One region of the Pseudomonas sp. EA_5y_Pfl2_R50 genome, then DNA from elsewhere that is predicted to be linked to it. Evidence: predicted binding sites of a transcription regulator. Region 1 holds the regulator's gene; the other holds the start of a gene.
The links. Region 1 encodes FliA, which starts transcription of late flagellar genes. Its sites were predicted from a motif close to CTAAAGTTTNNNNNNNNNNNGCCGNTAA; they were not measured.

Region 2: a site for FliA is predicted at 1,812-1,839, ahead of AACY19_RS26240 (methyl-accepting chemotaxis protein). Genes of this name have one in related genera too.

Annotation. Positions count from the first base shown of each region.
Region 1 is NZ_CAXAPT010000013.1:119,828-127,119, reverse strand. Features, by position in the region: gene AACY19_RS21585 (DUF6124 family protein) at 1-289, opposite strand, end outside; gene flhA (flagellar biosynthesis protein FlhA) at 885-3,014, shown strand; gene flhF (flagellar biosynthesis protein FlhF) at 3,026-4,366, shown strand; gene fleN (flagellar synthesis regulator FleN) at 4,483-5,313, shown strand; gene fliA (RNA polymerase sigma factor FliA) at 5,310-6,050, shown strand; gene AACY19_RS21560 (chemotaxis response regulator CheY) at 6,217-6,588, shown strand; gene AACY19_RS21555 (protein phosphatase CheZ) at 6,607-7,292, shown strand, end outside.
Region 2 is NZ_CAXAPT010000025.1:435-7,726, reverse strand. Features, by position in the region: gene AACY19_RS26240 (methyl-accepting chemotaxis protein) at 1-1,697, opposite strand, end outside; gene AACY19_RS26235 (sigma-70 family RNA polymerase sigma factor) at 2,001-2,501, shown strand; gene AACY19_RS26230 (FecR family protein) at 2,501-3,502, shown strand; gene AACY19_RS26225 (TonB-dependent siderophore receptor) at 3,591-6,095, shown strand; gene AACY19_RS26220 (PepSY-associated TM helix domain-containing protein) at 6,174-7,292, shown strand, end outside.

The DNA.
Region 1 (7,292 bases):
TCCCCAACAGCGTCCTGCGCTGCGATGCGGGGATGAGGTGGGCGAAGTCGTTGGCGATGGTTCGGGCTGAAGCGAGTGTTTCGCAGGCATCGGCCAGCAGTTCCTCGTTTTTGAAGTCGGCGGTGACGGCGTACATCCGGCGGATTTTACGCGGTGGTGGGGTGGAGCCGGGTGGGCAGAGGTAGTGACCGAGGGCGCGGTCGGCGGCGTCGTGGAGCTTTTTTGAATCGAGGGATTCGTAGGGGGAGGTGGGGTCGATTTCGGGAGGGTTTGGCGTTGGTTTGATCATGGTGAAGCTCCTTTGAAGTGGAGCCGCTACAACCTGTCGCTAAACAGGAGGGGTGGCGGCTGTACGCAGGTTAGCGAACCGGTCAAAGGTACCCGGCAGACCCGAGGGTCTCCCGCATACAGCCACCATGACGAAATCGCGAAAATACAGATCCGCAACGAAGCCTGGAACGCCGATGCACCTTTGACTTGAATTCGAGTCGCTAAACCCGATCGCTGATTCGTCAGCGACCGGACCACAATAGAACCCGACCCCAAGGCGCACAAGCCGGCGGATTCTGGCGTAGCTGTAGGCAATGGCGCAAGAATTTGTAGCCTGAAAGGCGTGTCCTGAAGTGTCTTTTAAACACCGGGGTTTAAGAGGCACTTTTTGCTGACTTCACTGGCCTCTTCGCGAGCAGGCTCGCTCCCACATTTGGAATGCATTTCCCTGTGGGAGCGAGCCTGCTCGCGAAGGCGGCATCCCGGTCAGCAGAAAACTCACGGTTAAACCCCTCTGTTTCAATCCTTGGCAAAAGTTGGAAAGCTTCTTGCAGTAGCCGCCGTGAGCCCGCTCTGGGCGTCAAAAGTTTGCTTTAAAGGAACGGGGAAAACCGGTGGATCGCTCTCAGTTATTCAACACTGCTCGCACAAACGTTGCCGACCTCAGTCGAGGCAATCTGGGCGTGCCGTTGTTGCTGCTGGTCATGCTGGCGATGATGATGTTGCCGGTGCCGCCGTTCCTGCTCGACGTGTTCTTCACCTTCAACATCGCCCTGTCGATTGTCGTCCTGCTGGTCTGCGTGTATGCGCTGCGGCCGCTGGATTTTGCCGTGTTCCCGACGATTCTGCTGGTGGCGACGCTGCTGCGGCTGGCGTTGAACGTGGCGTCGACGCGGGTGGTGATGCTCCACGGTCAGGACGGCCACGCCGCTGCCGGTAAGGTGATCCAGGCCTTCGGTGAGGTGGTGATCGGCGGTAACTACGTGGTCGGTATCGTGGTCTTCGCGATCCTGATGATCATCAACTTCGTCGTGGTGACCAAGGGTGCCGGGCGGATTTCCGAGGTGAGCGCGCGCTTCACCCTCGATGCGATGCCCGGCAAGCAAATGGCAATCGACGCCGACCTCAACGCCGGCCTGATCGACCAGAACCAAGCCAAGGCGCGTCGCCAGGAAGTCGCCCAAGAGGCCGAGTTCTACGGTTCGATGGACGGTGCCAGCAAATTCGTGCGCGGTGACGCCATCGCCGGCTTGCTGATTCTGTTCATCAACCTCATCGGCGGCGTGGCCGTCGGTATCTTCCAGCACAACATGAGCTTCGGCGATGCCGGCAAGGTTTACGCCTTGCTGACCATCGGTGACGGTTTAGTGGCGCAATTGCCATCACTGTTGTTATCTACAGCTGCAGCGATCATGGTGACCCGTGCTTCCGGTTCGGAAGACATGGGCAAGCAGATCAACCGCCAGATGTTCGCCTCGCCGAAAGCGCTGGCCGTGGCCGCCGGTTTGATGGCGGTGATGGGCCTGGTGCCGGGCATGCCGCACTTCTCGTTCCTCAGCATGGCGGCGCTCGCGGCTGGCGGTGCGTACCTGTTCTGGAAGAAGCAGAACGTCGCCAAGGTCGTGGCGCTGGAAGAGGTCAAGCGTCAGCAGGAGCTACTGCCGTCGCCGGCTCGCGCCATGGAAACCAAGGAGCTGGGCTGGGATGACGTCACGCCCATCGACATGATTGGCCTGGAAGTCGGCTATCGCCTGATTCCGCTGGTGGACCGCAATCAGGGCGGGCAATTGCTGGCGCGGATCAAGGGCGTGCGCAAGAAGCTCTCGCAGGATCTGGGCTTCCTGATGCCGACCGTGCACATCCGCGACAACCTCGATCTGGCGCCGAGCGCCTATCGCCTGACCCTGATGGGCGTGATCCTGGCGGAAGCCGAGATCTACCCGGATCGCGAACTGGCGATCAACCCGGGCCAGGTCTACGGTACGCTCAACGGCATCAACGCCAAAGATCCGGCTTTCGGCCTGGAAGCGGTGTGGATCGAAATCAGCCAGCGTGCCCAGGCGCAATCGCTGGGTTATACCGTGGTCGACGCCAGCACCGTGGTCGCGACGCACTTGAACCAGATTCTGTACAAGCATTCCAGTGAGCTGATCGGCCACGAGGAAGTGCAGCAACTCATGCAATTGCTGGCCAAAAGCTCGCCGAAACTGGCTGAAGAGCTGGTGCCGGGTGTGGTCACGTTGTCGCAGTTGCTCAAAGTCCTGCAGGCGCTGCTCGCTGAACACGTGCCGGTGCGCGATATCCGCAGCATCGCCGAAGCCATCGCCAACAACGCTGCGAAGAGTCAAGATACCGCCGCATTGGTGGCCGCTGTGCGGGTCGGTGTATCCCGCGCCATCGTCCAAAGCATTGTAGGCACTGAGTCCGAGCTGCCTGTGATCACCTTGGAACCAAGGTTGGAACAAATATTGCTCAATAGTCTGCAGAAGGCAGGACAAGGCTCGGAAGAGGGTGTTCTGCTGGAGCCAAGCATGGCCGAGAAGCTGCAGCGTTCGCTCATCGAAGCGGCGCAGCGTCAGGAAATGCAAGGTCAGCCGGTGATTCTGTTGGTAGCAGGCCCGGTTCGCGCGATGCTTTCGCGCTTTGGCCGCCTCGCCGTCCCTGGACTGCATGTGCTGGCCTACCAGGAAATACCGGACAACAAGCAAGTGACCATCGTTGCGACAGTAGGGCCCAACGGCTGAGGTAGTGGTTTATGCAAGTTAAGCGTTTCTTTGCCGCCGATATGCGTCAGGCCATGAAGCTGGTTCGTGATGAGCTGGGCGCTGATGCCGCCATCATTGGCAATCGCCGCATTGCCGGCGGTGTCGAGCTGACGGCGGCACTGGATTACAAATTGTCGGCGCTGGCGCCACGGGTTCCGAACATGGAACTCGAAGACGAGCTGCGCAAGACCCAGTCGCGCATCGTCACCGCCCAGGCCGAACTGAGCCTGCGTGGCGAAGCCGACGGCAACACCAATCGCCAGTTGTTCGCCGGGCTGCCGTTGACTGCCGGCCTGCCACTGACCGCCGCCGAACCGCTGACCGAGCCGACCTACACCGCCCCGGCGCGTCCGGCTGCGGCCCCTGCGCAGCCATCGGCCGGTGTTGATCCGCGGGCACTGGATTCGATGCGCTTCGAATTGAACAGCCTGCGCGAGCTGATGGAAGTGCAACTGGGCACCCTGGCCTGGAACCAGTTGCAAGGCAGCCGCCCGGCGCAAGCCAATCTGTATCGCCGCCTGCAGCGCATCGGTCTGTCCGGCCCGTTGTCGCGCGATCTGCTGTCGATGATCACCGATATCGAAGAACCTCGTCAGGCCTGGCGCATGCTGCTCGCGCACCTGGCGCGGATGATTGCCGTACCGGAAGTCGAGCCGCTGGAAGAGGGCGGTGTGATTGCCATGGTCGGCCCTGCCGGCATGGGCAAGACCACCACGCTGGCCAAGCTGGCCGCGCGCTACGTGCTCAAGTACGGCGCGCAGAATGTCGCGCTGGTGAGCATGGACAGTTTCCGTATCGGTGCGCAGGAACAGTTGAAGACGCTCGGTCGCATCCTCAATGTGCCGGTCACTCACGTCGATCCTGGCCAGTCGCTGGTGCAGGCGCTGGACCCACTGCTGCGCAAACGCGTGGTGCTGATCGATACCGCCGGCCTGCAAGCCAGCGATCCGGCCCTGCGCATGCAGCTCGAAAGTCTCGCCGGTCGTGGCATTCGTTCAAAAAATTATCTGGTCTTGGCAACCACCAGCCAGAAACAGGTTCTAACCGCCGCTTATCACAGTTACAAGCGTTGCGGGCTCGCCGGGTGCATCCTGACTAAACTGGATGAAACGGCAAGCCTGGGCGAAGTGTTGAGCCTGGCGATCAGTCATGAATTGCCGGTCGCGTACCTGACCGATGGCCCACGGATTCCGGATGATTTGCATCTGCCGCGCCGCCATCAACTGGTCAGCCGTGCCGTCAGCGTGCAAATGCAGGAAGAACCCAGCGAAGAAGCCATGGCCGACATGTTCGCTGATATCTATCACAGCCCGACCAAGCAGGTAGGCTGAGGTATTCATGAACAGTTTTTGTACCTACATCGATGGTCTGCCATGCATTGTTCCGGTTGTGAACGCGCAGCCAGTAATGTGGCCTCCGTCTATGCAAGACAAGGTAAAGAAATAACATGGGCAGCATGCATCCCGTACAGGTGATCGCGGTGACCGGCGGCAAAGGTGGCGTCGGGAAGACTAACGTGTCAGTGAACTTGTCTCTGGCGCTGGCAGAGCTTGGCCGTCGGGTCATGCTGCTGGACGCTGATCTGGGGCTGGCGAACGTCGACGTTCTGCTGGGGCTTACCCCGAAACGCACACTGGCCGACGTCATCGAAGGCCGTTGCGAACTGCGCGACGTGCTGTTGCAAGGCCCCGGCGGTATCCGCATCGTGCCGGCCGCTTCCGGCACGCAGAGCATGGTGCACCTGAGCCCGGCGCAACACGCCGGCCTGATCCAGGCATTCAGCGACATTGGCGACAATCTCGACGTGCTGGTGATCGACACCGCTGCGGGTATTGGTGACTCGGTAGTCAGTTTTGTGCGCGCCGCCCAGGAAGTGTTGCTGGTGGTTTGCGACGAGCCGACTTCGATCACGGACGCCTACGCGCTGATCAAGCTGCTCAACCGCGATTACGGCATGAACCGCTTCCGCGTCCTCGCCAACATGGCGCAGAGCCCGCAGGAAGGCCGCAACCTGTTCGCCAAGTTGACCAAGGTCACGGATCGCTTCCTTGACGTGGCCCTACAATACGTCGGCGCCGTGCCTTACGACGAAAGCGTGCGCAAGGCCGTGCAGAAGCAGCGTGCCGTCTACGAAGCCTTCCCGCGCTCCAAGTGCGCGCTGGCGTTCAAGGCGATTGCACAGAAGGTCGATACCTGGCCGCTGCCGGCCAACCCGCGCGGCCATCTCGAGTTTTTCGTCGAGCGTCTCGTGCAGCAAACCGCAGGGCCTGTGTTATGACCGCCAGTGGCATGAATCTCTACAAGAAGTCGGCACGTGACGCGCAGTACGAACTGATCGAGCGTTACGCACCATTGGTCAAACGCATTGCCTACCACTTGCTGGCACGCTTGCCGGCGAGTGTGCAGGTCGAAGACCTGATCCAGGCCGGCATGATCGGCCTGCTCGAAGTCTCGACCAAATACGACGCCAGCAAAGGCGCCAGTTTCGAAACATACGCGGGCATACGAATCCGCGGTGCGATGCTCGATGAAGTGCGCAAAGGGGATTGGGCGCCACGCTCGGTTCACCGCAATACCCGTATGGTCAGCGACGCAATTCGCTCAATTGAAGCTAAAACCGGCCGTGACGCTAAAGATCACGAGGTTGCAGCCGAACTCCAATTGAGTCTCGACGATTACTACGGGATTTTGAATGACACCTTGGGCAGTCGCCTGTTCAGTTTCGACGACCTGTTGCAGGACGGCGAACACGAAGGGCTGCACGAGGATGGCGCGAGTGCTCATCTTGAGCCGTCACGCGATCTGGAAGATGAACGCTTCCAGGCGGCGCTGGCGGACGCGATTGCCAATTTGCCGGAGCGTGAGCGACTGGTGTTGGCGCTGTACTACGACGAAGAGCTGAACCTCAAGGAGATCGGTGAAGTCCTTGGCGTCAGTGAATCGCGGGTCAGCCAGTTACACAGCCAGTGCGCGGCCCGTTTGCGGGGGCGTTTGGGGGAGTGGCGAGCGCGCTGAAGGCAGTGTGGGGACACTGCGAACGAGGCTGGTGCGGTGATGAACGGCACCGGTCTTGCTCTGTTGTGCTCCAGACAGTCTTCGAGTGCTGCGCCGATTGATTGAAGTGGCGCGTCCAGGTGCTGGGCGCGTTTAAGACTGCTTGGAGGTCGAATTGAACAAAGACATGAAAATCCTCATCGTTGATGACTTCTCAACGATGCGGCGGATCATCAAGAACCTGCTGCGTGATCTTGGGTTCACCAACACCGTCGAGGCCGACGATGGCACCACTGCCATTCCGGTGCTCAACAGCGGCAGCATCGACTTTCTGGTAACGGACTGGAACATGCCGGGCATGACCGGTATCGACCTGCTGCGTCACGTGCGTGCCGATGAAAAGCTCAAGCACCTGCCGGTACTGATGGTGACCGCTGAAGCCAAGCGTGAGCAGATCATCGAAGCCGCTCAGGCCGGTGTGAACGGCTACGTGGTCAAACCTTTCACGGCTCAGGCGCTGAAAGACAAAATCGAGAAGATTTTCGAACGCATCGGCTGATGAACGCGCGGGGGAGCTATGGAGCATAAAGAATCTTCACAGGGCGATTTCGAGTCGACCCTGAAAAAACACGCGGTCGAACTGGTCGAGAGCCTTGAAAAAGGCAGATTCGGTGACGCGGTGCAACTGATCCATGAGCTCAATCAGACCCGTGACCGTGGCCTGTATCAGGAAGTGGGCAAGCTCACGCGTGAACTGCACAGTGCGATCGTCAATTTCCAGATCGATCCGCACATGCCGCAGGCCGAGGAAGTGTCGCAAATCACCGACGCCACCGAACGCCTGGGCTATGTGGTCAAGCTGACGGAAGCCGCGGCCAACCGCACCATGGATCTGGTGGAAAGCGCCACGCCGGTGGTCAACGGTCTGGCTGATGAAGCCCAGACCTTGAGCGCCGATTGGAGTCGCTTCATGCGTCGCGAAGTCGGGGCTGAAGAGTTCCGCGAGCTGGCGCGCCGGGTCGACGGTTTTCTGTCACGCAGCAGCACGGACAACCGTGAAGTGTCGAGCCATCTCAACGACATCCTGCTGGCCCAGGATTACCAGGACCTCACCGGTCAGGTGATCAAGCGTGTGACCCAACTGGTCACCGAAGTCGAAAGCAATTTGCTCAAACTCGTGCTCATGGCCAGTCAGGTCGACCGCTTTGCGGGCATCGAACATGACCGCGCCGCGATGCTTGCAGAAAAAGATCCACAAAAACA
Region 2 (7,292 bases), on a different contig from region 1:
TGGTTCATGCCGTCGATTTCGCCGATGCGCTGGGTCACGCTGACCAGACGCAAACCGGCCTGATTCGCCACTTCCACGCTCTGCTCGCTGGACGCCTGACTGGCGTTCATCGTGGTCACCGCTTCACGCGAACCGACCTGCAGCGAGGTGATCATTTTGTGGATCTCTTCCGCCGACTCCTGGGTGCGATGGGCGAGGTTACGCACCTCGTCCGCCACCACCGCAAAACCACGCCCGGCTTCACCGGCACGGGCCGCTTCAATGGCCGCGTTGAGCGCCAACAGGTTGGTCTGCTGCGAGATGCCTTTGATCACATCGAGAATGTGCCCGATGTTGTCAGTGCTGGCATTCAGGGTTTCGATCTGCGTGCACGACAGGCTGATCTTCTGCGACAACTCGGTCATTGCCAGAATGGTTTGTTCAACCACCTGACGACCGTCATCAGCCTGTTCGCTGGCGCCGCTGGCGTGTTGCGAAGCGTCGGCAGCGTTGCGGGCGATTTCCTGCGTGGCAGCGCCCAACTCGTTGATTGCGGCAGCGACACTGTTGGTGCGCGCACTTTGCTCATCGGAACCGACGATAGATGCGTTGGACGATGCCATCACCCGTTGCGAGAGGTCATGTACGTGACGGGTTGCGGAAGACACTTCGGAAATCGAGGCGTGAATCCGCTCAACGAACTGGTTGAACGCGCTGCCCAATTCACCGAATTCGTCTTTGCTCTCGACGACCAGACGACGGGTCAGGTCGCCTTCGCCTTGAGCGATGTCCTGCATCGCGCGGCCCATGGTGGTCAGCGGACGCATCAGAACGTTGATCAACAAGCTCAACAACAACGCAATCGCGCCGACAGCGACGAACATCGCGATCAACGCCGAGGTACGGAATTGGCTGAGTGCGGCGTAGGCCTTATCGCGATCAATCGACAGACCGATGTACCACTGCGCATTCGGCAGATCGCTGACCGGGGTGAACGAGAGGATGCGCTCCTGACCATTGAGCACCACGTTCTGGTTGCCCTTCTCGATGCGCACGCTGGTGTTCGGGTAGATGTCCTTGAGGTTCTTCATCACCTGGTCTTTGTCCGGACTGACGATCACCTGACCGTCAGCGCTGACCAGGAATGCATGTCCCAGACCACCGAAGTCCACCGAGTTGATGATCTTCACCAGGGTTTCCAGGCTCAGGTCACCACCGACCACGCCGAGCAGCTCGCCGTTCTTTTTCACCGGCATGGCGATGGTCACCACCAGCCCACCGACGGCCGCCATGTACGGCGGCGTCAGCATGGTTTTGTCGGCGGCAACGGCCTGCTTGTACCAAGGGCGCTGACGTGGATCGTATCCGTCCGGCATCTTCGCATCAGGGCGCTGGGTGAACACGCCGTTAGCCTGACCGACATAGGTGAACTGGAAGTTCGAGGTGAACGCCGGTTGATCGACCAGGCCCGGAAAGTCGGCGTCCTTGCCCTGATGGGCGACGTTCTGCGCGAGGTTCTCCAGCACCAGAATCCGCCCGCTCATCCAGTTCTGCACGCTGCTGGCGGTCAGATCGCCGGCCTGCTGCACGGAGGACTGAAGGTTCTGGCGAATGGTATTTCGCTGCAGATAATCGTTGTAGAGGGTGAACAGCGCGAACGCCAGGACCACGACGCCTGAGGCGGCCAACAGGATTTTATGGCTGAACTTGAGATTCATTTCATGGGACTTCTTTTGCCAAAAGGGGGGATGCGTTACGGATGCAACATTCCATGTACAGCGCAGGCAGCGTCTTCTGGCTGCTCTGATTTGGTGCACGCATGTCTCACCAGTCTGTCGGCACGTATCGGAGAAATCTTAGGGTTGCGCGGGAAATGGATGACATTCCTGGCAGATTCCCGCCGAACGGTGCGCTAGAGCGGTCGGCGTACAACTTTTTATCGCGGTTGCAAGAGCAGCAGTTGCAAATTCTGTAACCCTTGATGACAATGCGAGTAATTATCATTTGTGACGTTCGCGTTCATGTCCTCACCTGAGTTAGCAGTACAGGCGCTTTACAGGAGTCATCACGGCTGGCTCAACGCTTGGCTGCGCGCGCGGCTGGGCAATGCAGCGGATGCCGCAGACCTCGCCCAGGACACGTTCGTGCGTCTGCTGCAACGCACCGAACGCCTCGAACTCAAGGCGCCGCGCGCCTTCCTGCGTACTGTCGCTCGCGGCCTGGTTATTGATCACTGGCGGCGCGAGGAAATCGAACGGGCCTATCTGGAAACCATCGCGCATCTACCCGAAGCCGAAACGCCGGGTGCCGAAGCCCGGGCACTGGTGATCGAGTTGCTGGAAAGCATCGCGCGCATGCTTGAAGGACTGAAGCCGAAAGTACGTCAGGCATTTCTCTTGGCACAGTGCGAAGGTTTGACCCACAAGCAGATCGCCGAACAGATGGGTTTGTCGCTGCGCTCGGTAGAACGCTACGTCGCCGACGCGCTGTATCACTGCTACGTGCTGCGGTACGAAAGCTGATGGCTGTGGATAACGTTTCTCTCAACCGGCGCAGCGAGCCGCAGCAGCAAGTGGTCAAGCAAGCCATTCACTGGCTGCTGCGCTTGCGTAACAACCATGGCAACCCACGTTTGAACCGCCAGTGCGAGCAGTGGCGCGCTGAGCACCATGAGCATGAACTGGCCTGGCAACGGGTGCAGTCACTGCAAGCCGAGTTGAGCACTAACCTGCGCGCGGTGCCCGGTGCGCAAGTGGCGTTCAACACGCTGGAAAACAGCGCGCAAGGTTTGGGCCGGCGACAGGCGTTGAAGTTGTTGTCTGGCGCCTTACTGATGGGCTCCGCAACGTGGTTGGCCAAGGACACGGCTGCGTGGCAGCAGTGGAGCGCCGATTACGCCACGGCCACTGGCGAGCGACGCGGCTTCCAGCTGCCGGACGGCACGCGCATCGAACTCAACACCGCCAGCGCCGTGGATCTCGATTACACCGCGCAGCAGCGGCTGATCAAACTGACCCGTGGCGAAATCATTGTCACTTGTGGCGGCGCTGATGAAGGCGCGGCTTTCGAGCGACCGTTGCGCGTGCAAAGTCGCCATGGCACTTACGAGCCACAGGATGCGCGGTTCATCCTGCGCCAGAACAGCGATTGCACACGGCTCAGTGTCACCAGTGGCCGCGTGGCCATTCATTCCTCTGGCTCGACTATTGAGGCACTGGCCGGACAGAGTTATCTCATCGATCACCATCAGGTGCGCGTGGCGCCGGCACTGGATATGGATGTCGGCGCGTGGGCCGACGGTTTGATCGTCACACGCAATATGCGCCTGGGTGATTTTCTCAGCGAAGTCGGACGCTATCGTCAGGGCTTTCTGACCTGCACTTCGGACGTTTCCGACTTGCGCCTGTCTGGCGTTTTCCGCCTCGAAGACACGGACAAACTGTTGGCGATTCTGCCGCAGACCTTGCCGGTGCAATTACGCTACCGCACCCGCTGGTGGGTGGCCCTGGAACGTGTCGTCTGAAATTATTCTGGCGGGTTTTCGCAGACAGTCCGGCTTAGTCAGTAAGCACTTCAACTCAAGCGTTTGCGACTTCCTACGGAAACCTACAATGACTGTCCGCGCCACTTGTCAGAACCCTCCGAAATTCACCTGCGAATCGAATGTTTTGCGTCATGCCGTTCGAGCAGCGCTGTTGTCTACCGCGCTGGGCGTGGCAGTGTTGCCGAACCTGAGCGTGGCGGCCAGCACCGTTAACAGTGACGTCGGCCATCGTTACAACATCGCCGCCGGCCCCTTGGGCGAAGCGCTGAATCAATTCGCGCGTCAGGCCGGTATCACCTTGGCAATGACACCGCAACAAACTCAGGGGCGGCAATCGCCGGGCGCACGGGGTGAGTATTCGACTGATCAGGCACTGAGTCACTTGCTCGACGGGTCCGGGCTTGAAGCGGTCAGTCAGGATGGCAGCAACTACACCTTGCGGCCGATCACGCAAACCGAAGCGCTGGCTCTGCCAACCACCGACATCAAAGGCTTCGCCCTTGGCAACGCGCTGGGCAGCATGGACGGCTACAACGCCACTCACAGCCAGATCGCCACCAAAACCAGTACCGCGCTGCTGGAAACTTCGCAAAGTGTGTCTGTGGTCACTCGCCAACAAATGGACGACCAGGGCTCGCAGACTGTCTCGCAGGCTATGCGCTACACCCCAGGCGTGCTGACCAACCCGTATGGCGCGACCCACCGTTATGACTATGTCGCCATGCGCGGTTTCAACGACGGCTCGGTGGATAACATCTACCTCGACGGCCTCAAGTCGATGGGCGACAGCGGCACCTACAGCACCATGCAGGTCGACCCGTATTTTCTCGAGCGCGTGGACATTCTCAAAGGCCCGTCGTCGGTGCTGTACGGCCGCAGTTCGCCAGGTGGCCTGGTGGCACTGACCAGCAAAAAACCGTTGTACGAGGCTTACCATCAGGTGCAAGCCACAGTCGGCACGCAGGGGCAACGCGGGGTCGGTTTTGATTTCAGCGGCCCGGTCGATGACGACAAGCGCATTGCCTATCGTCTGACTGGGTTAACGGATCAGTCCGACACGCAATTCGACCACAACAAGGAAAAGCGCTTCGCCCTGGCACCGACGCTGAGTATCGATTTCAGCGAAGACACCTCGCTGACCTTGCAGGCTTATCTGCAACACGATCCGGATGGGGGCTACCACGGCGGTGTGCCAGCCGATGGCTCGATTCATCAGCGCAATGGCAATCGGATCTCCCCGAGCTTCTTCGAAGGCGAGCCGGGGATTGACGGCTATTCGCGTGATCAGCAGTCGTTCGGTTATCAGTTTGAGCATCGCTTCAACGATGTCTTCACCGCGCGGCAGAACTTCCGTTACCTCGACTCCAAAGTGAATATGGATCAGGTCTACGCCTATGGCTGGACCACGCCAACCAGCAACGAGCTAAACCGTTATTACACCGGCGGTGACGAGCGTCTGCATGCGTTCATCGTCGACAACATGCTTCAGGCTGAATTCTTCACGGGGGCGACCAAACACACGGTGTTGATGGGCGCCGATTATCAGCGACGCAAAACCGTGGTCGATTGGACCAGCGGCGGGCTCGCGCCGATCAATGCGTTTAACCCGGTGTACGGCAACTCGGCGATCGATATGTACGGTGAAACCAGTTATCTGCGGCGCCTGGAGCAAACCGGGGTTTACCTGCAAGACCTGATCGAGATGGACAAATGGCGCTTCTCGCTGGGCCTGCGCCAGGACTGGGTCGAAACCTCCGACGAAAACCGCATCGCCGAAGCAGGGCGCCCTGAAGGAACAGAGATCAACGACCGCCGCACCAAACTCACTGGCCGTGCTGGCGCGCTGTACCTTTTCGATAACGGCCTGGCGCCTTACATCAGCTACTCCGAGTCTTTCAACCCGAACTCCTATGCCGACAGCGCCGGTAACCCGCTGGCGCCTACCGATGGCACGCAATGGGAAGTCGGCCTGAAGTATCAACCGCCCGGCACTGACAACCTGTTCACCGCATCGCTGTTCCGCATTGATCAGGAGAACCTGGCGACCAAGCTTCCGCAGGAAAACTTCTATCGCGCTGTAGGCGCTGTCCGCTCGCAAGGTCTGGAGCTGGAAGCGCACATGCAGTTGACTGACAACCTCAAAGTCCTCGGCAGCTATACCTTCACTGACATCGAGTATTCGAAGTCGATGGTCAGCACGTTGAGCACGCCGACCGATGTGATTGAAAACAAAGGCAACTCGCCGACGCAGGCACCGCGACACATGGCGTCGTTGTGGGCGGACTACAAGTTCGACAGTGCGGCACTCAATGGCCTGCGCCTGGGCGGTGGCGTGCGCTATGTCGGATACAGCTGGGCAGATGCAGAGAACACCATGAAGGTGCCGTCCTACACCTTGTTCGACGCCTCGATTGGCTATGACTTGGGCAAGGTCGGGCTGAAGGGCGTTGACCTACGCCTGAATGCGAACAATCTGACCAATGAGTCCTACGTGGCATCCTGCGCCAGTCTGAACTTCTGCTACATGGGCGAAAAGCGCAATGTGGCGGCAACGGTCAGTTACCAGTTCTAAACCTTTTGTCCTGTGCATAAAAAAGCCAGCCTCTGATTTTTCAGAGGCTGGCTTTGTCGTTCCTGTGGAGAAATTTTCATGCGTGCGTTTCTGGTTTTATTGCATCGGTATATCGGCTTGGCCACAGCGGTGTTTCTGCTGCTGGCCGGCGTTACCGGGAGCATTCTGGCGTTTAACCATGAGCTGGACGAATGGTTGAATCCACAGTTTTATTCAGCCTCTGCGCAGGGAATGCAACTGCCGCCAGGAAAGCTGGTGGATGCGGTGCAAGCTGCGCATCCGAAGCTGCAGGTCTGGTACATGGAGTATCCGCACGAGGCGGGGCACACCGCATTGCTGGCAGCGGTACCGCGCAATGATCCGGCGACAGGCAAGCCGTTTGATGAACGTAATCAGGTGTTTTATCTGGACCCGGTGAACGCTGAACAGAAAGGGCAGCGTTACTGGGGGGCGTGCTGTTTTCAGCGGGAAAACCTTGTCCCGTTTATCCTTGAGTTCCACTACAACCTGACATTGCCGGGCAACTGGGGATTGTGGCTGATGGGTTTGGTGGCCATCGCCTGGGTGATCGATTGTTTCGTCGCTTTGTGGCTGACCTTGCCGCGTGGCAAGCCCTTCTGGCAGAAGTGGTCGACGTCCTGGAAGATCAAGGGTGGGCATGCGTATCGGCTGAACTTCGATCTGCACCGTGCCGGTGGATTGTGGCTTTGGCTGTTATTGCTGCCGATCGCCGTGAGCAGTGTGGCGATGAACTTGCCGAGTCAGGTGTTCAAGCCTGCGGTCTCATTGTTTTCATCGATTGAACCGAGCGTCTATGAGACACGAGGGCGGATGCCTGTCGGTGAGCTTGGGGTAACGCAGTTGAGTTATCAACAGGCATACGAGAGGGCGTTGCAGGAGGGTAGGCGGTTAGGACTGACTGCCGCGATCGGGGAGTTGTATTACAGCTTTGAGTACAACTTTTACGGTGCAGGATTTGGTCAACACGATACAGACGCTCATGGCAAATCCTGGTTGTTCTTTCACGGTACGGACGGGCGATTACTGGGGCAGGAGCTCGCAGGACAGGGGACGCTGGGGGAACAGTTTTACCGGCTGCAGTTACCGATACACGGGGGCCGGATCATTGGTGTCACCGGGCAGGTGATGATCGCGCTGCTAGGACTCTTGATCGCGGGGCTGTCGGGGACTGGTGTC